One region of the Lysinibacillus sp. GW247-5R2A genome, then DNA from elsewhere that is predicted to be linked to it. Evidence: riboswitches for the same ligand, from Rfam matches in the RefSeq annotation. Region 1 holds a riboswitch; each other region holds the start of a gene.
The links. Region 1 has a riboswitch for S-adenosylmethionine ahead of AC07YC_RS18320 (O-acetylhomoserine aminocarboxypropyltransferase/cysteine synthase family protein). Riboswitches for the same ligand answer to the same signal wherever they lie in the genome.
Positions count from the first base shown of each region.

Region 1 (7,446 bases):
CCTGCCCTTTTCCCGATGATTTCAGCATAATCTTCTACCATCACACTGGCTGTTGGGTACATTCCAGCACCAGGACCTACTAAGGTTAAAGTACCAATATAATTTGTTTCTAATGCAACTGCATTGAACACATCATCGACTGGATAAAGTGGATGTTCTTTATCCACCAGTTGTGGTCCGACCTTTGCTACAATTTTCCCATTAGTTAATTTTTCCACCTCAGCTACATGACGGTAACGTAAACCCTTTTCACATGCCTCATGGACCTGCGAAGCTGAAATACTATCTATACCGATAACTTCTACATCCGCCCAATCAGGTTGTTCTCCAAATGCTAGGGCGCTTAAAATCATTAACTTTTTAAAGGCATCCTGACCAGAAACATCATTATACGGATCTGCCTCAGCGTAGCCTAAACTTTTTGCTTCTTTTAAAGCTGTATCAAATGACCAGCCCTCTGCTCGCATTTTAGTTAAAATATAATTACAAGTACCATTTAAAACACCTTGTATACGACTAACATCATTAACAAGTAATATATTTTTCATCGTTTTAATAACAGGTACTCCTCCAGCAGTTGTCGCCTCAAAGCCTACAAAGACACCATTTGCTTTTGCAAGTTCTTGTAACTCTAATCCACGCTTTGCAAACATGACTTTGTTGGCAGTAATAACATGACATTTATGCTCTACCGCTCTCTTTAAATAGCTATATGCTGGCTCTTCATTCACTATTGCTTCAAATACTACTTGCATGCCTGGTTCAGCCAATACATCATCCATGCTTGTAGTCATCAAATGTGCTGTGCCTAGTACACGTTCGCGGCTAGCATCTGTTACTAAAATTTTCGCTACTTCCAACTCAATGCCTAATTTATTTTTAAGATCTTCTCGCTTTTCATTTAATATATGATAGATCCCTTGACCTACCGTTCCAAATCCTAAAATCGCTGCCTTTATAGTTGCCATTCTTATTATTCCCTCCAACTTACATTCCGCAGTTTCATCAAGCCAAACTCTCCGTGGGGTTGTGCCAAATCATTTGACACCAACCGCAGGCCTTAGCCAACCCTTTATTTTGGATAAATTTTGATATTCAGTACATGTTAGAACATATACAAATTCAAATAATTCGAAATTTAACTTAAAGAAAATTGTAACGCATATATATACTTTACACAAGAAAAATCTTTCTAGGAAGGACATTTGTTTTCCCTAGACGTGCAAAAGAAATCGGTTTCATTCCTTTTACTATACGTTTTTTTAGTTTATCCATAAGATTTGAACAAATATTGACTCTTTACTCTCAAATTATGATGTCTTTCTTCTATTATATATATGTATGTTCAGACACCCATAAAACAGCTAAATAATTTAACTACTATAAAAAAAGGCTCATTCCCTGTAGCAGCAGAGAATGAGCCTAAATATATGAGGGATTATTTAGCTCGCTTTTGAAAGCAATTGAAAACGATATTGTGTTAAAGCTTGTTGAACAATACTAATTTCTTCTTCTGTAAAATTTGGTATTGCATACGTACGTTCTACTAATTGAAATGTACCATATTTCAAATAAAATTCTGTTGCTGGAAGCTGGATGTGGCTCACACCATACTTCTCATATGTCTCATAAACTTCCTTAATCGTATGGCCAATATCATCTGCGCAAACCTGTTCCTGATACGCTGAATGACCGAAAACTTGCTGCCATTTACATTCCACTAATGTAAGGATGTGTTGAATGGATTGATTGTTAACAAATACATGACCTTCATTTAGTTCATAAATTAGATAAGATGCAATGTTTTGCGCACTATAGAGATTACCCATTTTAAACACTCCTTTATCATCAGTTTTTTTGAAGAGTAGCCACTGGCTATGTAACTACTCTCCTATCTATTCAAAAGTGGGGGGAGCACTTATGAAAACATTTACCTTTTCAACGAGGTTTTTCCGTACACTTAACTTAATTCCAAGTATATAACAAGGTTTTAATAAAGTCAATAATGCATATAAAATTACTCGGTATTATTTTTTTAAAAGGTTCTGATAATTACCGGATGAGGTAATTGGTTAATGTAGCACGTTTGACGTATACCAAATGGGGCTATTCGAATGAGAAAATACGTAAACGCTACCACACTCGCCTGTCATTCTATATTAAGCTTCTACTGTTTGTTCTGTTGCTGTTGCCTGAGTAATAGCCTGCTCTAAATCTGCAATGATGTCCTCCACTGCCTCTAAACCGATTGATAAGCGAATGAGCGATTCGGTTACGCCAGCTTGAATTAGTTCATCTGCTGATAATTGTTGGTGTGTAGTAGATGCTGGATGGATAATTAGCGACTTGGCATCTCCTACATTTGCCACATGTGAAAACAGCTTTACATGATCAATAAGCTTTCGCCCTGCTTCACGTCCACCTTTAATGCCAAATGTAAGCACTGAACCGAAGCCATTTTTTAAATACTTTTTCGCCAACTCATGTGTTGGAAAATCTTCCAGGCCATTATAATTTACATACTCCACAGATGGGTGGTTACGTAAATATTCAGCCACAGCTAAAGCATTTTCATTGTGTTTAGGGATACGCAAATGAAGCGTCTCTAAACCTTGTAATAGATTGAAAGCTGCATCTGCACTTAATGTTGGTCCAAAATCACGTAACAGCTGTACACGCAGCTTTGTAGCAAATGCTGCAGAAGCTGTATCGATTCCATAGCGTAAACCATGGTAAGAAGCATCCGGCTCTGTAAAACCTGGGAATCGCCCACTAGTCCAATCAAACTTACCAGCGTCTACAACAACACCGCCTAGAGTTGTCCCATGGCCACCTATCCATTTCGTCGCTGAGTGAACTACCACATCTGCGCCGTAGTCAATTGGTGTAGAACCATAAGGAGAAGCAAATGTACTATCGATAATTAAAGGTAAGCGGTTGTCATGTGCAATCTTAGCTACAGCTTCAATATCTAAAACCTTTAAGCTTGGATTACCGTAAACTTCTGCGAAGACAGCTTTTGTTTTATCAGTAATGGCAGCCTTAAAATTCTCTGGGTTTGTTTCATCTACAAAAATCGTTTTAATACCATAATTTGGTAATGTATTCGCGAATAAATTATACGTACCACCATATAAAGAACTAGCTGCTACAATTTCATCTCCTGCTCCAGCTAGATTTAAAATAGAAAATGCAATAGCTGCTGCACCAGATGAAAGTGCTACTGCTGCCGTTCCACCTTCTAATAAAGCCACACGCTTTTCAAAAACATCCACTGTCGGATTCGTAATTCGCGTGTAAATGTTTCCCGCTTCCTCTAAGGCAAAAAGACGTTGCGCATGAGCAGTGTCTTTAAAAACGAAAGCAGTTGAACGGTAAACAGGAACTGTTCTAGAACCCGTCACAGGGTCTGGTTCTTGACCGCCATGTAACAGCAGTGTTTCTGGTTTAAAATTTGTCATTGTGTACCTCCATTTGGTTATTTTTTTACGATGGTACCGGAGATGAGGAGGATTTTTCTGTAGAAAACAAAAACCCTCTTCAGCTAAGAAGAGGGTTGCGGTTGCAAGTTTTCCTCCCCTTATCTGCCAGATCCAAGTAAGAATCTGTAGGAATTAGCACCTTAGTAAGTTCATCACCTACTGGTTGCCGGGCATCATAGGGCCTATCCCTCCGCCGCTCTTGATAAGAGTATGAGATTCAATTTCCATCGTTGTTACAAAGTATAAGCATAGAGTTTTTTTCTGTCAACAGCTAAATTTTATTTTTTCCGAAACTTCTGTCTGCTCTTTTACGTAGTAAGAACGCATACACTATTTTAGAAAAAAATTTGAAAGGAGTATTTTTATGGTAAAAGCCGTGATCTGTTTTCTAGTTGTTGGCTATTTGATTGGCTGTATTCACGGCTCTAAAGTGGCACAATTTTTATCCGGGGTTGATTTAAAAAAAGCTGGCCATGGCAATGCTGGTGCCTCTAATGCTACGCTTTCACTCGGCTGGAAATATGGCGTTTTAGTAGCTCTTATCGATATTGGCAAAGGCGTTGTAGCCATCGTCGGTGCACATTTTTATTTAACAGATATAACACATTTAACAGCAGAACAAACATGGCTCCTCACCTACTTGATAGCTGCAGGGGTTATTTTGGGGCATAACTTCCCTTTTTATATGGGCTTCAATGGTGGAAAAGGGACTGCCTCTATTATTGGAATTTTACTGGCGGTTGATTGGAAGATTGGTTTATTTGCACTTATTCTATTTGTTATTTTATCTTTTGCAACGAACTATTTAATTGTTGGGGTATTAGAATTTTACCTCGTTTTTTGTACCGCTACTTATTTATGGATTCCTGGGATTGGCCCGACCATTATTGCCATTCTACTTTTTGCTATTGCTATTATTTTGCATATTGAAAATATTCAACGTTTAATCAATGGAACCGAGCCTAAAGTTACTGCTGCCTTCAAGAAAAAAAATAATATTTCTTAGGAGATATTTGTATTTTTTATGACCACAAATTATCTCTTTAATTACTATTAAAGCTGTAAAACAGACATATTTCGCTTCCTTTCATTCTAAACAATAAATGGACGAATTCTTATCTTAAAAAAACATTATACTGACCGATGTTATGGATAATAACCGTCATTTTTACGTAGAAGGGATGAGAAAATATGTCTTCACCTAAACAAACAACAACGAAGCGTAATTTAAAGCCTTTATGGATTGGGTTGGCTTTCGCTTTATTAATTATCATTATTTTTTTACCTAATAACGGTGAGCTACCTGTAGCTGGACAGCGCGCTTTAGCCATTTTAGCTTTCGCGGTTATCCTGTGGGTAACAGAGGCCGTTTCATATCCTGTTAGCTCTGCAATGATTATTGCACTCGTCACTGTTTTATTAGGACTTGCACCATCCATGGATGATCCAACAACACAACTAGGTACTGCTAGCGCCTTAAAACTATCATTAAGTGGTTTTAGTAACTCTGCCGTGGCTCTAGTAGCAGCGGCTCTTTTTCTAGCAGCAGCCATGCAAATTACCAATTTGCATAAACGACTTGCTCTTTGGATTCTTTCACTTGTAGGAACAAAAACAAAAGCCATTGTTTTCGGTGCTATATTAGTTTCAATTGCCCTTGCATTTTTTGTTCCTTCAGCTACTGCACGTGCTGGCGCAGTAGTCCCTATTCTTCTTGGAATGGTCGCAGCATTCGGTTTACCACGTGATAGTCGACTTGCTGCTTTACTCGTTATTACTTCTGTACAAGCCGTCTCCATTTGGAATATCGGTATTAAAACTGCGGCAGCGCAAAATATGGTTGCTTTGAATTTCATCCAAGAGCAATTTAATGTGAATATTTCATGGGGTGCTTGGTTACTTTATGCTGCCCCATTCTCGATTATTATGTCAGTAGCCTTATTTTTCATTATGATTACGCTTATTAAGCCTGAGACGAGCAATATTGATGGTGGTAAAGAAGTCATCAAGAAACAGTTGGCTGAGCTTGGTCCATTAAAAGCACCTGAGATTCGATTGATCGTTACATCATTAGTTTTACTATTTTTCTGGGCAACGGAAGGCAAGCTCCATCCATTTGATACAACAACGGTTACAATTATCGCCATTGCTGTACTTCTAATGCCTAAAATCGGCGTTTATTCATGGAAGGAAGTTGAACCTCATATCCCTTGGGGAACAATCATTGTATTTGCAGTAGGTATTATGCTCGGAACTATTTTGCTGAATACAAAAGGTGCATCATGGTTATCCGATAAAGTATTTGGTTCACTCGGTCTAGATACTATGCCAATTCTTGCTACAATTGCTATCGTAACATTATTTAATATTCTTATTCATTTAGGTTTCGCTAGTGCAACAAGCCTAGCCTCTGCACTTATACCAGTGTTTATCGTGTTAGCTTCCACATTAACAGCTAATGTTGATCAGGTTGGTTTTGTTATTGTACAACAATTTGTTATTAGCTTTGGTTTCCTATTACCAATTAGTGCACCACAAAATATGCTTGCCTATGGTACAGGAGCGTTTACAACAAAGGATTTCCTGAAATCAGGTATCCCACTAACGATTCTCGGCTTCCTCCTAATTTTGCTGTTCTCTGCAACTTATTGGAAATGGATTGGCCTACTTTAAACTCAAACGTCTTAGCTAAACTTATACAACAAAAGGCCTTGAGGGAACAGCTGTCCTTCAAGGCCTTTTTATTAGAATTCTATTTTGATAAAGCTGGGTCTTTCATTGTTCCACTTTTTGCGTAATTGACATGCCATGACAGCGCTTTTTCAAGATCATGCGGCGTATGATGTCCACCAGTTGCCTCATTAGCGTCGTTAAAATATTGCCATAGCTGCTCACGATAATCAGGGTGTGCACAATGATCAATCATTAGACCTACACGTTCTTTCGGAGCAAGCCCGCGTAAATCAGCCACTCCCTGCTCTGTTACGATAACATCAACATCATGCTCTGTATGATCCACATGCGATACCATTGGGACAATGCTCGAAATATTCCCACCCTTAGCATAGGATTTAGTCACAAAAATACCTAAGCGCGCATTGCGGGCAAAGTCACCCGATCCCCCGATACCATTCATCATTTTAGTGCCAGAAACATGTGTAGAATTAACATTTCCGTAAATATCCACTTCTAATGCCGTATTCACTGAAATCAAGCCGAGTCGACGAATAATTTCTGGTTGGTTAGAAATTTCTTGTGGACGCAGTACTAATTTATCCGCATACTTGTCAAAATTCCCATAAACACGGTTTCCTACTTGTTCAGAGAGCGTAATGGAAGTAGCAGAAGCGAAATGCACTTTTCCTGCATCGATTAATTCAAATACTGCATCTTGAAGTACTTCTGAGAATACTTCTAGGTTCTCAAACTCAGAATCTTTAAAACCAAGTAATACTGCGTTCGCCACTGAACCAACCCCAGATTGAATTGGACGCAAGCTTGTTGTTAAACGGCCAACTTTAATCTCTTCTCGCAGGAAGTTTAACAGATGATTAGCCATAATATCCGTTTCCTCATCAGCAGGAACGATCGTTGATGGCGCATCTAAAATATCAGAAACTACGATACCTTTTACTTTATCTAAATCTAACGGAATACCAATTGTACCGAGACGATCAGACACATTTTGCAAAGGGATTGGGTCCCGTTTTCCTTGTTGTGCAGGAACGAAAATATCATGTACGCCTTCTAATGCATCAAGTTGTGCTACGTTTAATTCAATGATGATTTGATCTGCCTCTTGCACAAAAATCGGAGAGTTACCAACTGAAGTTGTAGGAATTAATAAGCCATCTTCTGTAATAGCAGCCGCTTCAATAATTGCAAAATCAATAGGTCCTATAATGCCTTGGCGAACCAACTCTGCATTATGTGATAAATGTGCATCCACAAATGTGATATCACC
Region 1 is NZ_JBWKZL010000012.1:110,089-117,534, reverse strand. Features, by position in the region: gene AC07YC_RS18330 (homoserine dehydrogenase) at 1-968, opposite strand, end outside; gene AC07YC_RS18325 (hypothetical protein) at 1,443-1,829, opposite strand; gene AC07YC_RS18320 (O-acetylhomoserine aminocarboxypropyltransferase/cysteine synthase family protein) at 2,160-3,461, opposite strand; SAM riboswitch class I at 3,578-3,691, opposite strand; gene AC07YC_RS18315 (glycerol-3-phosphate acyltransferase) at 3,847-4,488, shown strand; gene AC07YC_RS18310 (DASS family sodium-coupled anion symporter) at 4,674-6,155, shown strand; gene scpC (succinyl-CoA:acetate CoA-transferase ScpC) at 6,235-7,446, opposite strand, start outside.

Region 2 (7,446 bases), on a different contig from region 1:
ATTTAGGTTTTATTTGGAGTAAAGGCTTAACAGGCATTCGAAATATTGAAAAGGGCATTCATTGGTTTAAACAGGCTGCTCTGCAAGGGGATGCAGATGCAAAGCTACAGCTAGGTCATATATATAATAAAGGTGAGGGAGTCGCCAGAAATCTGAAGGAGGCTATTAAGTGGTATGGACTTGCTGCAGATGCTGGCATAGAAGAAGCCGCAAAATTAGTAGAAGAACTTAAGGAATTGTAAATTTTATATTAAAATTTCATGGTTCATTAAGATTATTTATATGGTCTAACTTAATAATCCTTTTGTATTGCATGAGGGTTTATTTATGAGTATTTATAATTATTTAGAATAAGGGTATAAAATATTAATATAGTGAAATTTAATGATGAACGATTGAAAAATAGAAAAAAGATAAAAAAAATAAGCATAATCAAACAAACAAATGAAACAAAAGGCTACCAATAATATTGTGGTAGCTTTTTTTTGATGAAATTCAGACAATGGAGCAGTAAGGACTTTATATACATATTATGTAAAATTATGGTATAAATAAAATTGACAGTAATTTTTAAAATGTTTAAGGTAAATGAGTAATTTTGAAATGAAACATACATAAATAAATCGACTGTAGTCAATGTATAGAGAAAATCTGTTAGTTGAGTGCAATTCACCTTTTTTCATGATAGAACAATGTGTGGCTGCTTTTGGAGGAAGCAGTGTGACAAATGAAATAGCTGAGGCAAATGGGATCATAGTAATAGGGTCAGCTTATGAATCGGTATTTTTTGTTGTATCAATCAATATGCTAAAAGGTATTTGTTGTTTCTCAGCCTGATAAAGTAAACGGAACGAAAGAGGGAAGATAAGTGATTTTTCAAAAACAGAGTAAGACGAAGGCGTTGGATTTACAGCAATATACGGTGAAAATGGAGCTGTCTAATCGCCAATTAATGGTGAAGCAAATTGAAATGCTAAATGTAACGAAGCGAGACTTACAATATTTAAAAGCATTCCAGCCGTATGTTATGGACAATGTTGATCACATCGTAAACCGTTTTTACAATATGATCGGTACCGAACAACATTTGGTAAATATTATTAGTCATCATAGTTCTGTAGAAAAGCTTAAAATAACATTACGACAGCATATTATTGAAATGTTTAACGGAACGATTGATGAGGATTTTTACCAAAGGCGTGTGAAAATTGCAAAGGTGCACGTACATATTGGGCTTAGAACACAATGGTATATTTGCGCGTTCCAAGATTTATCTCTCTCATTTATAGACTTGGTTGAACAGCATATTGATCATCCACAAGATCAGTTTAATACAATAAGGGCCATTTCTAAAATTTGTAACTTCGAGCAGCAGCTTGTTTTAGAGGCATATGAAAATACAGTTGAACAGCATAAAGAAAACATGGAACAAGAAAAAGAAGCAATTGAACGACAAATTGTACAATCCTCTGAATTGCTTGCGACCATTTCACAGGAAACCAATAATTCGTTTTGCAGACTAAGCGAGCAGTCTGGGGATATTGAACAATTGGCAAAGAGATCGCTAGAGGTGTCTACTCTGGCTGAAAACCAAGCACTGGATGGACGTGAATGTTTAAAGAAACAATCATTAAATATGCATAATATTATTCAATCTCTTCATGATATAGAAGAAAATATTGAACAATTGTCTGATATGTCGAAGGAAATGGAAACGATTATGAGTGTCGTTACCAATATTGCCAATCAGACCAATTTATTGGCCTTAAATGCCGCTATTGAAGCAGCCCGTGCCGGAGAAGCAGGGAAGGGGTTTAGTGTAGTAGCTGATGAAGTACGTAAATTATCCATTCAAACAAAGGAATCTGTCACCGCTGTTGCATTATTGTTGCAAAAAACGAGTGAACGCACTGGGAAATTAGAGCAATCTCTCATTCATATCCAAGATGAAGTGGCATCTGGTGAGGATAATATGTTACACACAGAAGGACAATTTACAAATATAGTAGGGGCAATGACAGAAGCAAAAGATCAAAATGATTGCATGGCGACGAAAATACAAGCAATCGCAGGTATATTAAGTGGGCTGGGTAGTTCTTTTACTGAAGTAACGAACTCAGCAGAAAAATTAGCTAGCTTTGCTCAAAATTTAAAAAGCTAGATCACTAGTAGCTATATTAAACACTATAGTACTCATTATAATGTGTGTTTAGTAAGCATAATTCTTGGAGCTAGAGTTATCTCACAGTTGAGATAGCTCTATTTTTGCTAAATTTGTAAAGGGTTTAACGTAATTTTCAATGAAAATAAGTTTATACTGTAGACAGAACTAAAAATAGGGGCGGTTGACTATGAAAACAGTTGTTGTATTAGGTGGCGGTATTACTGGTTTATGCACAATGCATTATCTACAACGCCAAGTGAAGGAAAAAAATTTAGATGTTCAGCTAGTGCTCGTAGAAAAAAATACATATTTAGGTGGCAAACTATATTCAGCCTATGAACAAGGTTTTATTATGGAAACTGGTGCTGACTCTATCGTAGCTCGCCATAAAGGTGTAATGGAGCTAGTGCAGGAGCTAGACTTTGAAGATCATCTCGTTTACAACGAAACAGGTGTATCCTATATTTATACAAATAACGAGCTGCACGCCATTCCAGCGGATTCTACTTTCGGTATACCTATGAGTGTGGCTTCACTTGAGGAAAGTACTCTTATCTCTGATCAGGCCAAACAAGAAGCTTTAAAAGATTTAACTTTACCCAATGCAGATTTTACAAAAGAAAGCTCGATAGGGGAATTTTTAACTTATTATCTTGGCGAAGAGCTTGTGGAAAATCAAATTGCACCTGTTTTAGCAGGTGTCTATTCTGGTGATTTACATCAACTTTCTATTGCCTCTACTTTACCTTATTTAATTGACTATAAAAATGACTATGGAAGTATCATAAAAGGTTTTGATGCGAATCGTGAGCAATTTGTTAAAGCTGCTAATAAAAAATTTATTTCATTTCAAAATGGATTATCCTCTTTAATTGAGCGATTAGAACAGACATTAACAGAGGTAGATATCATTAAAGGGGTAGCCACAAATCATGTCCAAAAAATGGGGAACCAGTATTTGATTTCATTAGCAAATGGTCAAAACATTGAGGCGGATTATGTTGTTCTAGCGCTACCGAATGAAGCGGTTCAAAGTATATTACAGGACGACTCCTTAACACATTATTTTGATCAGTTTACTACAGCTTCAGCCATTACTATTTATCTAGGCTTTGATGTGCCTGATGCAAACTTACCTGCGGATGGAACAGGCTATATTGTATCGCATAATTCTGATGTCACTTGTAATGCAGCAACTTGGACGAGCCGCAAGTGGAAGCATACATCGAAAAACAATCAGCTACTTGTTCGCCTATTCTATAAGAGTATTAATCCGGCGTATGAGCAGTTACGTAAAATGACTGACGACGAATTGGCAGCCGTCGCATTAGAAGATGTTCGCAAAAGCCTAGGAATTGATGAAAAGCCAACTGTTGTGAATGTCACAAAGTGGATTGATCAAATGCCTAAATATGACTTAGCTCACCGGGAAGCGCTGCAAGGCTTACTACTAGAGCTGAATGAAAACTATCCGAATTTATCGATAGCGGGTTGCTCGTATTTTGGAGTAGGTATTGGTGCTTGCATTCAAAATGGGAAAAAAATTGGTGAAGAGCTTGCCGAGGAACTATCCAATTTCTAAGTTTTTAAACGAAAAATTTCTTTGTTATGTGAAATAGTCTTGACTCATTCGTCTGTAAACGATATGATTCTTTTAATTATTTAAAAAATTCATACTTAATAATTCTTATCAAGAGAAGCAGAGGGACTGGCCCATTGAAGCTTCAGCAACCAACTTTTTGTCAGGTGCTAAATCCAGAAGACCGTTGAGTCGAAGATGAGAAGGAACAATAATGATGAGTCGTTAAAGCCTTCTTTTTATATAAAAGAAGGCTTTTTATTATACAGAAATAGAGGAAGAGAGGCTAGTTTTATGGGATTGCTTGAAAGGTTAAAAACGCATGTATTGACGGCAGACGGTGCAATAGGCACAGTGTTGTATGGCTATGGATTGGAGTATTGTCATGAGGAAATGAATGTTCAGAGACCTGAATTAATTGAAAAGATTCATAGAGAATATATCGCAGCGGGTGCTGATATTATTCAAACGAATACGTACGGTGCCAATGCCATTAAATTAGCTCGCTATGGACTAGAATCAAGTGTCCAACAATTTAATGAAGCAGCTATTACTATTGCCAAGCGAGCAGCAGCGGATGGCGGTCAATTTGTTTTAGGAACGATTGGTGGTATTCGTGGCATTCGTAAAAGCGATGCAACATTAGATGACATATTAGCGACCGTTGATGAGCAGGCAAGTGTGTTACTTGCAGGAAATCCTGATGGTCTTTTACTCGAAACTTATTATGATTTTGAAGAATTAACAGCGACATTAAACATGCTACGCGCCAAAACTAATATACCGATAATTGCTCAAGTATCTATGCATGAGCCTGGTGTTTTACAAAATGGTATGTCTTTAAACAATGCGCTACATGAATTAGAGACTCTTGGTGCAGATATTGTTGGTGTCAATTGTCGTCTTGGTCCATATCATACGATTCAAGCGTTTGAGGGGGTAGAACTTCCGAAAAAGGCATTTATGTCAGCCTATCCAAATGCTTCGCTATTAGATTTAGAGGACGGGCGTGTTGTTTATGAGTCGGAGGCTGATTATTTTGGTCGCGCTGCTGTTGAGCTCCGTGATCAGGGTGTTCGTTTAATTGGGGGCTGTTGTGGTACGACACCAAAGCATATTGCAGCCGCAAAGAAGTATTTAGAAGAGCTATCACCAGTTAGTGAAAAGCATGCGAAGCCTGCAAAGATTGAGATTGTTCGTGATGCCGAGCCAGCTAAATATGAACCACTTCATGAAAAAGTAAAGCGTGAACGCTCGGTCATCGTAGAGTTGGATACACCTAGACACTTAGAAATAGATGGATTTCTGGAAGGGGCCAAGCAACTATATGAGGCAGGTGCCGATGTAGTTATGATGGCAGACAATTCATTGGCATCCCCACGTATTAGCAACATTGCAATGGGGGCTTTATTGAAAAGTACTAATGGCGTACGCCCCCTTACACATATTACCTGTCGAGATCGTAATTTAATTGGTCTGCAATCACATTTAATGGGGTTAAATGCCTTAGGTATTCATGATGTGCTAGCTGTTACAGGAGACCCAACGAAGGTTGGAGATTTTCCTGGTGCCACTAGTGTCTATGATGTCTCCTCGATGGAGCTTATCCAATTAATTAAACAATTAAATGAAGGAGTCTCTTTCTCAGGGAAACCACTTCGGAAAAAGGCTAACTTCTCTGTGGCTGCTGCATTTAACCCAAATGTTCGTGTTTTAGATCGTGCTGTGGCACGCTTAGAAAAAAAGATTGAGCATGGGGCAGACTATTTCATTTCACAGCCTGTTTATACAAAGGAAAAAATTATAGAAATATATGAAGCAACGAAGCATTTACAAGCACCGATTTATATTGGCATTATGCCTGTTACGAGTTATAAAAGTGCAGAGTTTTTACATCATGAGGTGCCAGGCATAAAATTATCTGAAGATGCTTTATCAAGGATGAAAGCATGTGGTGAAGATAAGGGACGCGCCACACTTGAGGGCATTGCAATTGCCAAGGAATTAGTAGAGGTGGCCGCGCAATATTTCAATGGCATTTACCTTATTACACCATTTTTACGCTACGATGTGACATTAGAATTAATGAAATATATAGAGCAATTGGATGAACAGAAAAAAGGGGTAAGTATAAATGGCTAAGCACTTGATAGAAGAACAACTTGATAAACGAATATTAATTCTCGATGGCGCAATGGGAACCATGCTGCAAAATGAAAACTTATCAGCAGATGATTTTGGTGGGGAGGATCTAGATGGCTGTAATGAAAATCTAGTACTTACTAGACCAGATATCATTGAGAAAATTCATCATAAGTACTTAGAGGCAGGGGCAGATATTATTTGTACAAATACATTTGGTGGAACACCTCTTGTATTAAATGAATATGATCTAGGTGCAAAAGCAGAAGAAATTAATAAACGTGCAGTCGAAATTGCTCGTCAAGCAGTTGACAATTACACGACTTCCGATTGGCCCCGCTTCGTTGCAGGCGCAATGGGCCCAACAACGAAGACGTTGTCAGTAACAGGTGGTATTACATTTGATGAATTAGAAGAAAATTTCTTTGTGCAGGCAAAAGCATTGATTGAAGCTGGGGCAGATGTGCTATTGCTAGAGACAAGTCAGGATATGTTAAATGTGAAAGCAGGTACCCTTGGAGTAACACGTGCTTTCGAGGTAACCGGTAAAGAGTTACCTGTGATGATTTCTGGAACTATTGAGCCTATGGGGACTACTCTTGCAGGGCAAACCATTGATGCCTTTTATATTTCCATCGAGCATATTCAACCATTATCGGTGGGCTTAAACTGTGCGACGGGACCTGAATTTATGACGGATCATATTCGCTCATTAGCAGAGCTGTCAACGGGGTATATTAGCTGTTATCCGAATGCAGGCTTGCCAGATGAAGAAGGATGTTATCATGAGTCTCCAGAATCTTTATCGCAAAAATTAAAAGGATTTGCAGAAAAGGGTTGGCTCAATATTGTGGGTGGTTGCTGTGGTACAACTCCAGCACATATTGCGGCTCTACGTGAAATTTTAAAAGATGAAAAGCCTCGTCAGCTACCAGAAAAAACGCATGGTCACGCTGTATCAGGTATCGAGCCACTTTTATACGATGATTCTATGCGCCCGCTATTTATTGGGGAAAGAACAAATGTTATTGGTTCTCGTAAATTCAAAAACCTAATTATTGATGGGAAATTTGAGGAAGCAGCTGAGATTGCAAGGGCGCAAGTGAAAAATGGCGCACATGTCATAGATATTTGCTTGGCGAACCCAGATCGTGATGAATTAGCAGATATCCGTGGCTTTATGCAGGAGGTTGTGAAAAAAGTTAAGGTTCCACTTGTTATTGATTCCACAGACGAAAAGGTTATTGAAGAGGCCCTCAAGTTTTCGCAAGGGAAGGCCATCATTAACTCTATTAACTTAGAAGATGGCGAAGAACGGTTTGATGCCGTATTGCCATTAGTGAAAAAGTACGGTGCCTCGTTAGTTGTGGGAACAATCGATGAAACAGGGATGGCAGTCGATCGTCATCGGAAGCTTGAAATAGCCGAACGTTCCTATCAATTACTAACAGAAAAATGGGGAATGCAACCTGAAGATATCATTTTTGACCCATTAATGTTCCCAGTAGGAACGGGGGATGAGCAATATATTGGCTCAGCACTTGAAACAATTGAAGGAATT
Region 2 is NZ_JBWKZL010000015.1:27,763-35,208, reverse strand. Features, by position in the region: gene AC07YC_RS20050 (SEL1-like repeat protein) at 1-242, shown strand, start outside; gene AC07YC_RS20045 (protoglobin domain-containing protein) at 869-2,161, shown strand; gene AC07YC_RS20040 (protoporphyrinogen oxidase) at 2,352-3,746, shown strand; SAM riboswitch class I at 3,849-3,948, shown strand; gene AC07YC_RS20035 (bifunctional homocysteine S-methyltransferase/methylenetetrahydrofolate reductase) at 4,038-5,885, shown strand; gene metH (methionine synthase) at 5,878-7,446, shown strand, end outside.
Region 2: linked by a shared signal. The riboswitch ahead of AC07YC_RS20035 (bifunctional homocysteine S-methyltransferase/methylenetetrahydrofolate reductase) and the one ahead of AC07YC_RS18320 (O-acetylhomoserine aminocarboxypropyltransferase/cysteine synthase family protein) in region 1 are both predicted to bind S-adenosylmethionine.

Region 3 (7,446 bases), on a different contig from region 1:
CACAATAAAACCAGGCGCTCTTCTATGAGGAGCATCTGGTTTTTTGTTTTATCTGAGATTTTCAGAGAATTACTTTATGAGACAATCTAGCCCTCTATTACCACTATTCAGTATTTGGCAGGCATCATGCAACTGTAGCGATGCTGCCCCAAAATATAAAGCAGAGAAATGTGCTAATGGGACACATATAATCACGCAGATAAACGCTTATTTTTTCTCTGCCACCATCATTAAAAACATAGGTCTTCGTAGTTCATCTTGCATACCTGGAATAGTTTGTAGCATTTCCTCAGATGGCATAGGTTCCTTCACAGCACGTATTGTAAATCCAACCTGTATTAGATCATTCATATAAGTGGATAATGTACGGTGATATTTAATGACATTTTCAGTAAGGAAGGTTGTTTCGCGCATGCCTTCTGTTTGATAATGGTCCACTGGCCAATGCAGTCGGTTTCCTTGTTCATCATTGTACCAATCCTGTTCATGACGGGATGTGAAAATAGGGTGCTCCACTGAAAAAACGAACGATCCGCCAGGTTTTAAATAGGTATAAACCTTTTTGCATAGTGCTTCAAAGTTTTGTAAATAGTGAATAGCTAGGGAACTTAATACAACATCAAATTGAGAAGCGGAAAACTGAATGTCCTCAATCGGTATTTTCAAATAGGAAATAAAAGGATCATCCGTTTTTTCCTCAGCTTTTTCCAGCATTTTTTCAGATATATCTACACCAATCACTGATTTTGCCTGTTGTGCGCGCGCATATCGACAATGCCACCCAAAACCACATCCTAAATCAAGCACATGTTTATGTTTCAAATCAGGTAAAAGTGTTTTTAATACATGCCACTCTCCAGCAGCGTCCAGCCCTTGAACAGAACGGGGCATTTTTTCGTAAGCAGAAAAGAATTGCATATCATCATATTTATTTTGCTTCATCGTGTAAACATCTCCTATAGATTAAGATAGCCTCCTACATACGCTTGGTGACCTAGGAGGCTAGCTATCTTCTTCTAACCATGGTTGTCACCCCTATAATAGCTTTTCAAAACCATTCAAGAATACATAAACAGTAAAGTACAAAAAGAGATATCCTGAAATAAATGAAACTATTTGCATAAGCCTTTTCCCCATTATTTTACCACCGATGCTACTTAAATATGAAAGGATTAGCCCCCGAAAAGATTGAAGCGATAATACATCCAAAGAAGAAGAGAAGTATGCCTTCAGTTGCTGAATGTCCAATAGTTATACCTACTATACTTCCACCAACCGCTGCGAACCAACCGATTGCAGTCGGTGCAGAAACTACTAGCCAAACACCAATCGGTTGATGTATAGTGGTGGATTTTCTGAGTGAACTGAATTTGACAGATGATTGTTTGTATGGGTATTATTGGATTTTGAAAGTTGTATCTATCAATATTGAAATCGTGATATTTTTAGAGGTCACTATGGAGGATAAAAAGAGAATGAATCAATCAAAAAAATTAATCGGTCTTATAGTCATTGTGTTTTTTTGTGCATTTGTTAGTTTTACCCTGTATAGATGGGTTCGTTTCGGAATAATTGATGGGGGTTCTATAATAATTAGCTTTATTTCCTTATCCTTTTTGTTCAATTGGCTGAATTCGGGTAATCATAATGGTATTAAAGAAGATAAAGATGAACTAGATAAACATATTGAAGCACACAGTGCCAAGATTGGCTATTATGTTTTAATGATCGTAGCTTGTTTAATTTTACTTGTGTCAGAGGGTGTATCCAATTTAAATGACATGAAAAATTATCCCTTGATTTTTGTTGTTGGGCTTACATTTGTCATCACACCCATCATAGAATTTGTTTATTCAAAAAAGCTTAGATAACTGTAAGTATTCGTTCAAGCAAAAAGGGGGAATCGTTTTGTTAAAAACAGTACAAATTATTTTATCAATAATAGGCATCACGCTTTCCATTTACGGATTTATGACACATGATTATCGGCTAAACTTTTTAATGATCCTTTTTCTAGGTTTATTTATGTTAACATTAGGAATTAATGAATTTCGGAGAGAGAGAAAATTATATGGTTGGTTTTTAGTCGGGGTATTTATATTTTCGGTCTATGTGTCCATTCAAAGCTTCGTATTCGTATAAAAAGTTGAATTTCACACTTAATAATAACGCTAGGGATTTTTTACAATTAAAAACATGTTGCAATTATGGATGTTTTATTTTAGTATTTTAATATTGTGTCAAAAATATAATATTTTTTCTTCTTATCAAGAGAGATGGAGGGACTGGCCCGATGAAATCTCGGCAGCGGAACTATTAAGTTACTGTGCCAAATCCAGCAAGCAATGTTCTTGATAGATAAGAGGAGCGTTTTAACTATAAGGCCTCTTCTTGTTATTTCAAGATGAGGTCTTTTTTATGGTGAAAAAATAAAAAGTATGGCCGATTTTTAATTTTTGGAGGTAGACAATGAAGAAAGAGAATCCATGGGCGCTAATCCCATTTGTTATTTTTATGATTTTATTTATTGGTTCAGGGATTATAATGGGTGATTTTTATGCCTTTCCTGTCATTGTAGCCATCAGCATTTCGGGTGCTGTAGCTCTAGCCATGAATCGAAAAGAATCGTTTTCCCGCAAGGTTGATATTTTTTGCCAAGGTGCCGGAAATTTAAATGTCATGCTGATGGTTATTATTTTTCTATTAGCAGGGGCATTTTCTGAGGTAGCGAAGGGGATGGGTGCTGTAGATTCCACTGTTAACTTTGCTTTATCGGTTATACCGCAAAACCTGCTTGTCGTAGGCTTATTCATCATTGCCTGCTTCATCTCTCTATCTATGGGTACATCAGTGGGGACAATTGTCGCGCTGGCGCCAATTGGGGTTGGGATAAGCGATCTTACGGAGCTACCTATTGCTTTAGTGATGGCAGCGGTTGTAGGCGGTTCGATGTTTGGTGATAATTTATCTTTTATTTCAGATACTACTATTACCGCCGTTCGTTCACAAGGCGCGCAAATGAAGGATAAATTTAAGGTCAATTTTTGGATTGTATTGCCGGCAGCTTTTATTACAAGTATTATTTTAGGGTTTATGACATCCGGGGGGACAGCCCAAGTAGAGCATCTAAGCTATAATTGGATAAAAATTATTCCCTATGTTTTAGTTATTATTTTAGCGTTATCTGGAATGAATGTTTTCCTCGTTCTTGCATTAGGGATTGTTCTCGCCGGTGCTGTTGGCTTAGCAGATGGCAGCTATCACATAATGAGCCTTATACAAAAGATTGGTGAAGGAATGGAAGGGATGTATGAAATCGCCTTTCTGGCTATATTAATAGCTGGAATGGTGGAGGTTATTAAATTTAATGGGGGAATTGACTTTTTACTCCGTCTTGTAACGAGCAGGATTAAATCGCAGAAGGGTGCTGAATTTGGTATAGCTGGTCTTGTGGGTCTAACTAATTTATCTACGGCCAATAATACAATTGCTATCCTAATTGCGGGACCGCTTGCCAAAAATATTGCTGACCAGTATGAGATTGAGCCGAGAAAGTCCGCAAGTATTTTAGATATTTTTTCCTGTACAGTCCAAGGTCTTCTCCCATACGGAGCCCAATTCCTTGTAGCCGCAAGCGTAGCCAAAATTTCGCCAGTGAGTATCTTGCCGTACTCTTTCTACCCAATTCTTATTGGTATTTGTGGTATGATAGCGATATTCATTGGGTATCCGAAAAAAAAGAAAGCCTAAACCTTACATTCAGACAGTAGATAAAAGCTATCGAGTAGTTTGATATGCTCCCTATTAGGTAGACAGATTAAAAAATAAAATCTGTTTATCTAAGGGGAGCATTTTTTGGTGGTGAAGTTAATATCCACTCCAGATTGGAACGAAGGGCGGGGAGCAACTCGACCCCGCCCATGGAAAGCTGGAAATCAACGGCTTTACTTTATTTTAAAGTTAATAAATTTCAATAAGAACCAGACAATAAACGCTAATAGTATTAGGTGAAGAATAATAGTAGTGGTCTACTTTTTTAGGGGGATAGGGGATAGCTCATTCAAAATGGGGGAGCCCCTTACAGTCGAACATAAAAGAGCCCAGCTGCTCAATTAATTGGAGCCTGGGCTTTGCTTAAGTATTTGGAACGAGCTATTACTTTCTTGCCTGAATTAAAGTAAACCAATCGTTGTCGTTGAACTTGCCAGAAACATTGTATATAGGCTGATAGAAGCCTTTTGTATCATACATATACGAAAGCTCAATCGATTCAATCTCAATTTGGTCTCCTTTTTTTATAATTAGGTCTTCCTCCTGTACGAGTGCGTTATACTTTATTTGAGGGAAATCGCCTTCCTTTATTCGTTCATATATTTCTGCAGGAGACAGTATGTTTATCTCTCGTATAAATTGATTTTCATGAAGACTGTAGGTTAATGAATAAATGTGACCATCCGGTTTCAGGCCAAGACTGACATCTCCAGTCCAGTAATCTTTAGTTACATTAGGACGGTCTGGTAAGGTCCATTCAAATTCACCATTCTCCTGTACAGTTAATTCTGCATCGTGAGGTAGTATAGAAAGTTCATCCATCAATGACTTCGCCTTTTCTTCTTGCTCTACAGCTGAAGTTTGCTCCGGCGTATAATTATTCTCGGTTAACCACCATTGTCCCTCTGAATGATTTGTAATCAATGTATACGCGATCCCATTTTTATCTTCCACTAGCGTTTCGTCATTGTCCGTGGTATCAGATGCATTCATCTCTGATAATCCTAATTTCTGCTGTAATAGGTCTTGTACATCATCCTCTTGAATGATTTTTTTATAGACAGGAGCAACGATGGGTGCTGCGCTTAATTCCAATGATGTGGATACGTGAACATCTGACATTTTTGATTTTGTATAAGCGTTTATTGCTAGATGACCAAATTCCTGTTGGGCGTAGACAATGTTCATAACGATAAAAATTAAGCCCATCAACAGAGGTATGGCAAGGCTTCCAATCAGAGTTTTCACCTTTACCTTTTTGCTAAGGGCAATAGAAGCGATAAGTTTGTATAATTGGTAGCCAATAATACCGCCAAGTGAGTTATTGATTAAATCATCAAGCTCGAAAATCCCCGCTCCTGAAAGTGCCTGATACGTTTCGATGGAGGCTGTTGCACCTACCACTACTAGAAGAAGCCACTTAAACTCTTTACATTTAGCCATAAATAAAGGTGAAAATATTCCTAATGGCACAAACATCAAAATATTAAATAGACAATTCTGAAGATCGCGTAAAGAGTATTTTTTCCACGCGTCTATATAACCACTGAATGGCTGAAGGTTCAACTGCATGAAATGCGAAGTGCCACGACCAATCACTGTTAGCTCCAAAACAAAGACAATATATCCGATAAAAATTGCGCCAAGCAGAAGCTTCTTTACAGGAATTTGTTTTTGGTGATTGGATCGTCGTCTTTGATAATAAAAGAAATAAAGTCCAATTAGTAAAAATTCAAGGCCAATAATTATGATGACGGGCAGCATCAAAATTTTGATGTTGCTCATGATTTCAGTAATTCCCAAGGTGTGATGCTCCTTTTTCTGATGATGATTTTCAAATCTATATGCCAGATGAGAGAATTCCCAGTAATGTCGACCTTCATTATTGTAAATGGAAATTATTAATAATTAGAGAGAATATTTATGAAGATTTCTTAAGAAAAGGGAAAGCCCAAGCACGCAATTATTTTGTGCTTGGGCAGTTAACTTGTTCGTATCATTAGATAATAAATTGGATTGTTCATAAGGATTTTGATCGTTCTTTAATGTATAAATAAAAATACAATAATAGGGATTATTAATGAGGGTAGAAGATTTAAGGTATTGCATTTTTTTATGCCTAAAATACTTAAACCGGATGCTAATATCAATATACCTCCTATAATCGTCAATTCATTTAGAAGATCAGTATTGATGGAATTCTCCATTAAACTAGCTATTAAATAAATGGAACCTTGCCATAGAAATAATACAATACCTGCAACAGCTATCCCAATACCAAATGTAGTGGCTAAAACAATCGAAGTGATGCCATCCAATATGCCGTTTGTGAGCAGATATGTATAATCTTGCTTTAATGCAGCCTCTATAGGACCTAGTATAGATAATGATCCAATACAAAATAATAAAATCGCAGTCGATAATCCTTCAGCTAAATTCCCCTTAGAGTATTTATTCACTAAAGCATTAAATTTTGATTCTAAATTAAGTTTTTGACCTAATAATCCGCCTATAGCTAGACTGACAATAAAAAGTACCGGATATTTACTGGAAGGTAAATGTTGAACTAGAGCATTTATTCCTAATCCCATCGCTGCTAATCCCATGGCCTGCATGAGGATTTGATGGTATTCATCTTTTATCCCATTTTTAAAAATACTTCCAATGATGCTTCCGACTATAATCATCATTGTATTAAATATCGTTCCTAGCATAATTCATTCTCCTTAAAAAATTGTCCTTACGTAAAAAAATAAACCCTCCGGTAAGGGGAGGGTCAATACTTTATTGGTATTTGTATTTCTGTCAAATAATCTTCTTTACTTCCTGAAATGTAATGGTCAATTATGGTTCTTTCAATGGAATCTCCAATCACTTGGAAACCTTGATCTTTAATAAAATTCAGTAAGGATTTATAATGTACGTGAGAATGATTATGATTGCCGTTAAAATAAATACAGGCATATTTTCCTTCAGGAAGCGTGGCCAATAAAGGACTTTGACTATCCTCCTCCTCGACTAAAATAAATATCGAATTGTATTCATGAAACTGGTTATTTAATAGATGGTGACTACTTACAGTTAGGCCAACGCCTCCAATAAATATAGAAGAATTCATATTCGACAAATTTTCTAATTGTCGCAGAGAAACTTCCAGTTGAGGCTCGGAACTGATTTTTTCCATTAATCGCACGATTCTTCGCTCTTGTTTTTCCATTATGAATGGGACTCCCAATGCCTTTATCTCTCGTGCCACTTTAATATCCTTAATTCGATCTTGGAACCTGCGATTAATTCGTTCCAGTTCTTGAATTTTTTTTTCGGTTAATCGTTTCTGTTCCTCTAAGAGATGCAAAAAGTCTTCGATATCCCTGTGTTCTAAGTGTCCTTTAATTTCCTTTAATGAAAAACCTAATTCCTTCAAATAATTTATAGTATTTAATTGCTCGAATTGTTCTGTGGAATAGTATCTATAGCCGTTGTTTTTATCCGTATGCATAGGCTTTAATAAATCAATTTCATCATAATATCGAAGGGTTTTTATAGTTGTTTTATGGAGCTTAGCCATTTCTCCAATTGAAAATCTATTCTTCATGTATATCTTCCTTTAAAAAATGTCCTATTATCATTATAGTACTTGATTTTGTCCATGAGCCCAATAAAAATGAGGTATTT
Region 3 is NZ_JBWKZL010000002.1:366,251-373,696, reverse strand. Features, by position in the region: gene AC07YC_RS05585 (class I SAM-dependent methyltransferase) at 208-942, opposite strand; gene AC07YC_RS05580 (DUF2178 domain-containing protein) at 1,476-1,871, shown strand; gene AC07YC_RS05575 (DUF3953 domain-containing protein) at 1,909-2,142, shown strand; SAM riboswitch class I at 2,262-2,365, shown strand; gene AC07YC_RS05570 (Na+/H+ antiporter NhaC family protein) at 2,470-3,750, shown strand; gene AC07YC_RS05565 (VanZ family protein) at 4,156-5,556, opposite strand; gene AC07YC_RS05560 (DUF554 domain-containing protein) at 5,814-6,485, opposite strand; gene AC07YC_RS05555 (MerR family transcriptional regulator) at 6,548-7,366, opposite strand.
Region 3: linked by a shared signal. The riboswitch ahead of AC07YC_RS05570 (Na+/H+ antiporter NhaC family protein) and the one ahead of AC07YC_RS18320 (O-acetylhomoserine aminocarboxypropyltransferase/cysteine synthase family protein) in region 1 are both predicted to bind S-adenosylmethionine.

Region 4 (7,446 bases), on a different contig from region 1:
CAAAAAAGTTCATTATTTATTCAGATATTTAGTAAATATATTTAGAGTCGCTTTATTAGTGTAGATGAAAAAGTTGGGAAGCGACACTGAAGAATGTTAATAAATAGAAAATTAACATTTTTTCCTTTTTTGAAATCTCTAAAAAAATCCCTCCAGTATTGGTTTTCACCGATACTGAAGGGATTAGGTAGAACAATACTTTGAAACACGTCGAATAGACATTCCATGAGCTATTGTAACTATTTTATATAGCCATTTTTATTTCCTCGGAAATCGACAACTTGTAAATAGTCACTATCCGAATGCTGTCAAAATTCACTAAAAAAAAAGAATACGTCAGTATTTCACTACTTACGTACCCTTTTTTAAAATTATTGAACAGGTACTACTGCACCTTTCCATTCTTCTAAAATAAAGTCTTGGATTTCTTTTGACGTTAATACTTCTAATAATGTTTTAATTTCTGGTCTTGATTCATCACCCGCACGTACTGCGATGATGTTTACGTATGGCGACTCTTTATCTTCAAGAGAAATCGCATCTTCGATTGGGTTTAAGCCATTATCAATTGCAAAGTTAGAGTTGATCAGTACTGCGTCCCCTTCGTCGTTTTCGTACATTTGTACAAGCATTTCTGGTGCTGTATTCGCATCGAATTTAAAGTTTTTAGGATTTTCATCTATATCTTTAATTTCTGCTGCTGTTTTATCAATACCATCTTTTAATTTAATTAAGCCCTTAGCTTCTAGTAATGACAGCATACGACCGTGATCTGATACCGAATTAGAAAGTAAGATTGTTGCACCTTCAGGAAGTTCCTCTAAAGATTTATATTTTTTAGAGTAAATACCGATTGGCTCAATATGAACACCACCAGCATTGACGAAGTCATAGCCATTGTCTTTAATTTGTAACTCCAAATACGGAATATGTTGGAAGTAATTTGCATCCAATTCTTTTGATTCTAAATCTTGGTTTGGTAGCACATAGTCTGTATATGTTTCTACTTTAAGGTCAATACCTTTCTCAGCTAAAATAGGTTTTGCTTTATCCAAAATTACAGCATGTGGTGTATTAGAAGCTCCCACTGTTAAAGTAACGTTTTCTTTACTATCTGTTTTATCACCAGATGCTGAATTTGCATCCTCTTTTTTATCAGTACCGCAAGCTGCTAAAGCTAGTACAAGTATTGATAAAAATAATCCTGTTAATACCTTTTTCATTTATGACACTCCCTTTATTTTGATGAAAATATGTTAGCGGCAAGAACCGGAATAACCTCAGTTTTATTAACGTTTATCAATTTTTTCTGTCATGAAATCACCAATCCATTGGATAATAAAGACTACTACTAAGATCAAAATAGTTGCCATTAATGTCACATCTTGGCGATTTCTTTGGAACCCGTCTAGGAAGGCTAAGTTCCCAAGACCTCCTGCACCAATTATCCCTGCCATTGCTGTATAACCAACAAGTGCTACAGCCGTAACTGTAATCCCCGAAATTAGTGCTGGTAATGATTCAGGGATCAGAACTTTCCAAATAATTGTGGCTGTTTTAGCCCCCATTGAACGCGCTGCTTCAATAACACCCTTATCAATTTCTCGCAACGCAATTAATACCATACGCGCATAGAACGGAGCCGCACCGATAATTAAAGCAGGTAAAGCAGCATTAGCTCCACGGATTGTACCTAATAAAAACTTAGTAAATGGAATTAATAAAATAATTAACACGATAAATGGGATAGAGCGGAAAATGTTAACGAGTGACCCTGTTAAAAAGCTAACAATTTTATTAGCCCATAACTGATTGGGACTTGTTAAAAATAGGACGATCCCAATGGCTAACCCAAGAATAAATGTAATAACTGTAGAAATGGCCGTCATATATAATGTTTCATACGTAGCCTGCCACATGCTATCCCAGTCTACATTCGGAAAGAGATTAGTTAGCATCTGCAATCACCTCCGTTTGTACTTCCACTGTATTTAAATAGCTTAAAGCTTCAGTCACATTTGCTTTCGACCCATCAATTTGGACTATGAGGGTACCATATGCACCATTTTTCGTTTGAGAAATATTCCCGTGTACGATGCTTACTTCCACATCGAATTGCTTCACTAAATGTGAGATAACTGGCTGTTCTGTTTTTTCACCAACAAAAATCAATTTGACAAGTTGTCCAGTTGGATAATTTGCTTTGATTTGTTCTACTGTATCCTGTGTTTCCTTTGTATTTGTAATTTGGGCTACAAATTTCTTAGTAATGGCTGCCTGAGGTGCCTGGAAAACTTGCAATACTTCCCCACGCTCTACAATTTCGCCTGCCTCCATCACGGCTACACGATGACAAATCTTGCGAATGACATGCATTTCATGTGTTATGAGGACAATCGTTAACCCTAAACGTTCATTAATATCTACCAGTAAATCAAGAATCGCATCTGTTGTCTCTGGGTCTAGTGCAGATGTTGCCTCATCACATAGTAAAACCTCTGGATTATTTGCTAAGGCACGTGCAATCCCTACACGTTGCTTTTGTCCACCAGACAACTGCGATGGATATGCTTGATCGCGACCTTCTAAGCCAACAAGTGCTATCAATTCCTTCACCCGTGCCTCACGTTGAGCTTTTGATACACCTGCAATTTCTAATGGGAAGGCAATGTTTTCTGCAACTGTTCGTGACCAAAGTAGGTTAAAATGTTGAAAAATCATACTAACCTTTTGTCTAGCTGCTCTAAGCTTCTGACCCTTAATCGAAGAAAATTCTTGATTGTTCACCGTTACTGTTCCTGCTGTTGGTTTCTCTAAACCATTAAGTAAACGAATCATCGTACTTTTACCAGCGCCACTATAGCCGATAATGCCAAAAATTTCACCCTTATTAATAGTAAGGTTAACATCTTTGACTGCCGTTAATTCGCCATTTGCTGTTTTGTATTTCTTCGTTATATTTTGAAGCTGTATCATAGCGAATACTCCTTTTCTTATATAAAAAAACCCCTCCACTTATAGACAAGTAGAAGGGGTCACGTATTATACGTTGAACCGTTCTCTCATCTTTCAAAGAAAAAATCTTTGAGTGATTTGGCACCTTTTCACTATGTGATGGTTGCCGGGCTTCATTGGGCACTTCCCTCCGCCGCTCTTTATAAGAGTTCGATATATTTAATGTTTTAGTAATATATTTGTTACTTTACCACGCTAATAAAGTTCAGTCAATTGATTTTTTTAACAATTCGTACAAAAATGGTACGGATTGAAAAGCATAAATCTTTTCTGTCACTTTGCCGCCATCACAGACAAGTAAACATGGGACGCTTTCAATTTGATGTTCAATAGCAATTTGCTCCAAAAAATTAATATTTGCTTTCCCTAGTTTTAGGTGAGGTAATAGTTGTTCTACAATTGACATCATTTTCGATGCCACTGCACATGTACCACACATCGGTGTATATAAATAAAACGCAGCTTTTTCTCCCGACTGTAAAGCCGATTCCCACTGCTCTTTTGACCATTCTTCCATTTAGTTCACGCAACCTTATAAAATATATTCATGATGGATTGAGAAATGCGCACGCAGTAAAATCATTGCTAACACTTTTCTTGGTGTCGTTTCTACTTCCTTATATGTCGGCATTGTACGTAAATGCTCCGCTTCCGGATAATGTCTGTCCATTAAAGTGCGTAGCTTATCGCCTGAAGTATCAGCATCAAAAAAAGTAAATAGCTCGCAGCCCTCATAGGGGTCTATTAGCTCCTCTAATTGATGCACTCCAATTGTTCCATTCGTACATAGTATTGTAACATTCTCGTTCAAAATTGGCTCAATTTGTAGCTTATCTGAGCGTCCTTCTACTATCAAGCATTTCCCAACGAACATTACGCCACCTCCATTTAGACATACCCACTTATACATTATTATATAATAAAAAACGCCGGTAGTTTCCGACGTTTTTTGATTATGGCTTGTCTTATTCTGCAGTCATCTCTTCGTATTGTTCTGCTGTCATAAGTTTATCAATTTCTGACGCATCAGCAGGCTTCACGACGATCATCCATGCTTTTTCATATGGTGATTCATTAACGAATTCTGGGCTATCTTCTAAATCTGCATTTACTTCCACTACAGTACCTGAGATTGGTGCATATAATTCAGAAACAGTTTTTACTGATTCTACGCTACCGAATGGATCATCTGTTTTGATTTCATCGCCAACTTGTGGAAGTTCAACGAAAACGATATCTCCTAATTCAGATTGTGCGAAGTGCGTAATACCAATACGTACTTTTCCATCTTCTACTTTTACCCATTCATGCTCTTCAGAGTAACGTAAGTCTTTCGGTGTGCTCATGCAAAAAACCCCTCCATAATTATGTAATATATTCACTTTCAGTGTGCCATACTTCTCCTATAAAAACAAGGATAAAAACGGTTATAACCAAGCTTGCTCAAAATCGGATTCTTTAAACCCTAAAGTTACTTTTTTGCCATCTGTTACGATGGGACGTTTTATTAACATTCCATCCGTAGCAAGTAGCTCAAGCTGTTCTTCCTCAGTCATATCAGCTAGCTTGTCCTTCAAACCAAGGTCACGATACTTCATGCCAGAAGTATTAAAAAACTTCTTCAAAGGTAGTCCACTTGCTTGCCATAAAGCTGTTATTTCATCCTTTGTTGGTGGCTGCTCTACGATATGTACCTCTTCATAGGAAACGTCATGATCATTTAACCACTTTTGTGCTTTTTTACATGCTGTACATTTTGGATAATGGAAAAATTGAATCGTCATAAAAATGCTCCTCTGCTGTCTTTTTCTGTAGTATACCATCTTAATCATTTAGAATGGTGGAACTTCGCTCATTTTCGTAAGTCTATCCATCGGTTTTGTATTTTTATCCGTTCCTTTCATAAATTTATCTGGAATAAAAAAACTAGCTACCCATTTACGGATAGCTAGCGTTTTTTATACGATTAAACGATATATTTTTCTGCTTCTATTAATTTCACAGATGCTTCACGTTTCTTTGTAATTAGGTTGTATGGATTATTACGTGTTAATTTACGTAATGCAGATAAAGTCATACGAGCTGCATCCCCATCTGCGGTAGCAAGAATTGTATCTTTTGCTTCTTTTTCGATTTCAGCAAATGCTTCTTGGCAGAAAATTTGAGTATATAGCAATTTTTGATGTGCTTTTTCAACGCCATCACGAGCAATCGCTTTTTCTGTACGTAATACAGCTGATTCCATTGCAAATAATTGATTAGCGATATTGGCAATATTCACTAAAACTTCTTGCTCTTGATCCAACTTCGCACCAAAGCGTTGTGCTGCTAAGCCTGCCGCTAATACAGCAATCTTCTTGGCATTTTTTACTAAGTATTTTTCCTGAGCTAGTGGCTCTGTACCGATATCCTCCGGCATTAGCATCAGAAGCTCTTGCTGTAGATTTTGCGCAACTTGTAATAATGGCAGCTCACCTTTTAGTGCCTTTTTCATAAATGTACCTGGTACAATCATGCGATTAATTTCATTTGTCCCTTCAAAAATTCGATTAATACGAGAATCACGATAAATACGCTCTACCTCATATTCAGCCATGAAGCCATAGCCGCCATGTAACTGTACCGCTTCATCTGCAATATAATCTAATGTTTCCGATCCAAATACTTTAGCAATTGAGCATTCAATCGCATACTCAGCGATAGCACCTGCAATCACTTTTCCTTCCTTCTGCTCCTCTGGACTTAGCTGGCTTAAACGATCTTCAAATAGACCAACAGTACGATAGTTTAAGGACTCTGATGCATACAATTGAGAAGCCATCGTTGATAATTTTTCTTTTGTAAGGTTGAAGTCAGAAAGCTTTGTTTTAAATTGCTGACGTTGGTTGGTATATTGTACTGCTAACTCAAATGCACGTTTCGATCCACCAATTGTTCCAACCCCAAGTTTATAGCGACCGATATTTAAAATATTGAAGGCAATGACATGCCCACGACCAATTTCACCTAATAAATTTTCTACTGGCACTTCTGCATCTTCTAACACTAGTGTACGAGTAGATGAAGATTTAATCCCCATTTTCTTCTCTTCAGGACCCACAGAAACACCTTTGAATGCACGTTCCACGATAAAGGCAGTGAACTTGTCGCCATCAATTTTAGCGTAAACAACAAACACATCTGCAAAGCCCGCATTTGTAATCCATTGCTTTTCACCATTTAAAATATAATGTGTGCCTGCATCGTTTAGTTTCGCAGTTGTCTTTGCCCCTAAAGCATCTGAGCCTGATCCCGGCTCTGTTAATGCATAAGCAGCAATTAATTCACCTGAAGCAAGCTTCGGTAAATATTTTTTCTTTTGATCTTCGTCACCGAATAGCACGATTGGTAATGAGCCAATTCCAACATGTGCACCATGAGTGATGGAGAAACCACCTGCTACAGACATTTTTTCTGCAATTAATGCTGATGAAACTTTATCTAAGCCTAGTCCTTCGTATTCTTCTGGAACATCTGCACCTAGCAAGCCTAATTCACCAGCACTTTTAAGGAGACGTACTGAATGCTCAAATTCGTGGTGCTCTAAATTTTCAACTACAGGTAGAACTTCATTTGCTACATATTCTTCTGTTGTTTTGGCAATCATTTTATGCTCATCAGTGAAATCTTCTGGTGTAAACACACGATCTAATTCCACATCTTCTATTAAAAATCCGCCGCCTTTAATGAAATCCGTTGTTTTTTCAGTCATATAAATTCCTCCCAATATATCTATTTTGATAGTCTAATCCTCTATTGAATGACGCCTCTTCAAATCTGTGATATTTGCTAGAGGCTTAATCTTTTTTCAGCATCTTCTCTAGTCATATTAAAGAAGGTTTCTGATGCTACAAACCTTTTGCTGAGTGAAGACAAACATATATAGAAAAGCTTGACATGTACATGCTCGGAGGCAACCGGAAACCGTACACCTCAAGCTGATCTAATGAAAATTATAGAATTTCAAATACTCCAGCAGCCCCCATGCCGCCACCAATGCACATAGTTACTACCCCATATTTCTTGCCTTGACGCTTTAATTCATGAATAAGTTTTAGCGTTAAAATAGCACCTGTTGCACCAAGTGGATGTCCTAATGCGATAGCTCCACCATTCACATTGACCTTTTCTTGGTCAATGCCTAAATGACGAACAACCTGTAAGGATTGGGATGCAAATGCCTCATTGATTTCCCATAAATCAATAGCATCTACTGATAAACCTGCAATTTCTAACGCTTTCGGTACCGCCACAATGGGGCCAATTCCCATTACTTCAGGTGGTACACCACCTACTGCAAAGCCTAGGAATTTTGCCATTGGTGTTAAACCTTGCTTGACAGCCTCTTCGCGATCCATTACCAATACTGCTGCTGCACCATCGGAAGTTTGA
Region 4 is NZ_JBWKZL010000009.1:135,315-142,760, reverse strand. Features, by position in the region: gene AC07YC_RS15040 (MetQ/NlpA family ABC transporter substrate-binding protein) at 372-1,223, opposite strand; gene AC07YC_RS15035 (methionine ABC transporter permease) at 1,290-1,958, opposite strand; gene AC07YC_RS15030 (methionine ABC transporter ATP-binding protein) at 1,948-2,976, opposite strand; SAM riboswitch class I at 3,060-3,164, opposite strand; gene AC07YC_RS15025 (thioredoxin family protein) at 3,221-3,532, opposite strand; gene AC07YC_RS15020 (toprim domain-containing protein) at 3,548-3,889, opposite strand; gene gcvH (glycine cleavage system protein GcvH) at 3,981-4,361, opposite strand; gene AC07YC_RS15010 (arsenate reductase family protein) at 4,443-4,799, opposite strand; gene AC07YC_RS15005 (acyl-CoA dehydrogenase FadE) at 4,982-6,766, opposite strand; gene AC07YC_RS15000 (acetyl-CoA C-acetyltransferase) at 7,008-7,446, opposite strand, start outside.
Region 4: linked by a shared signal. The riboswitch ahead of AC07YC_RS15030 (methionine ABC transporter ATP-binding protein) and the one ahead of AC07YC_RS18320 (O-acetylhomoserine aminocarboxypropyltransferase/cysteine synthase family protein) in region 1 are both predicted to bind S-adenosylmethionine.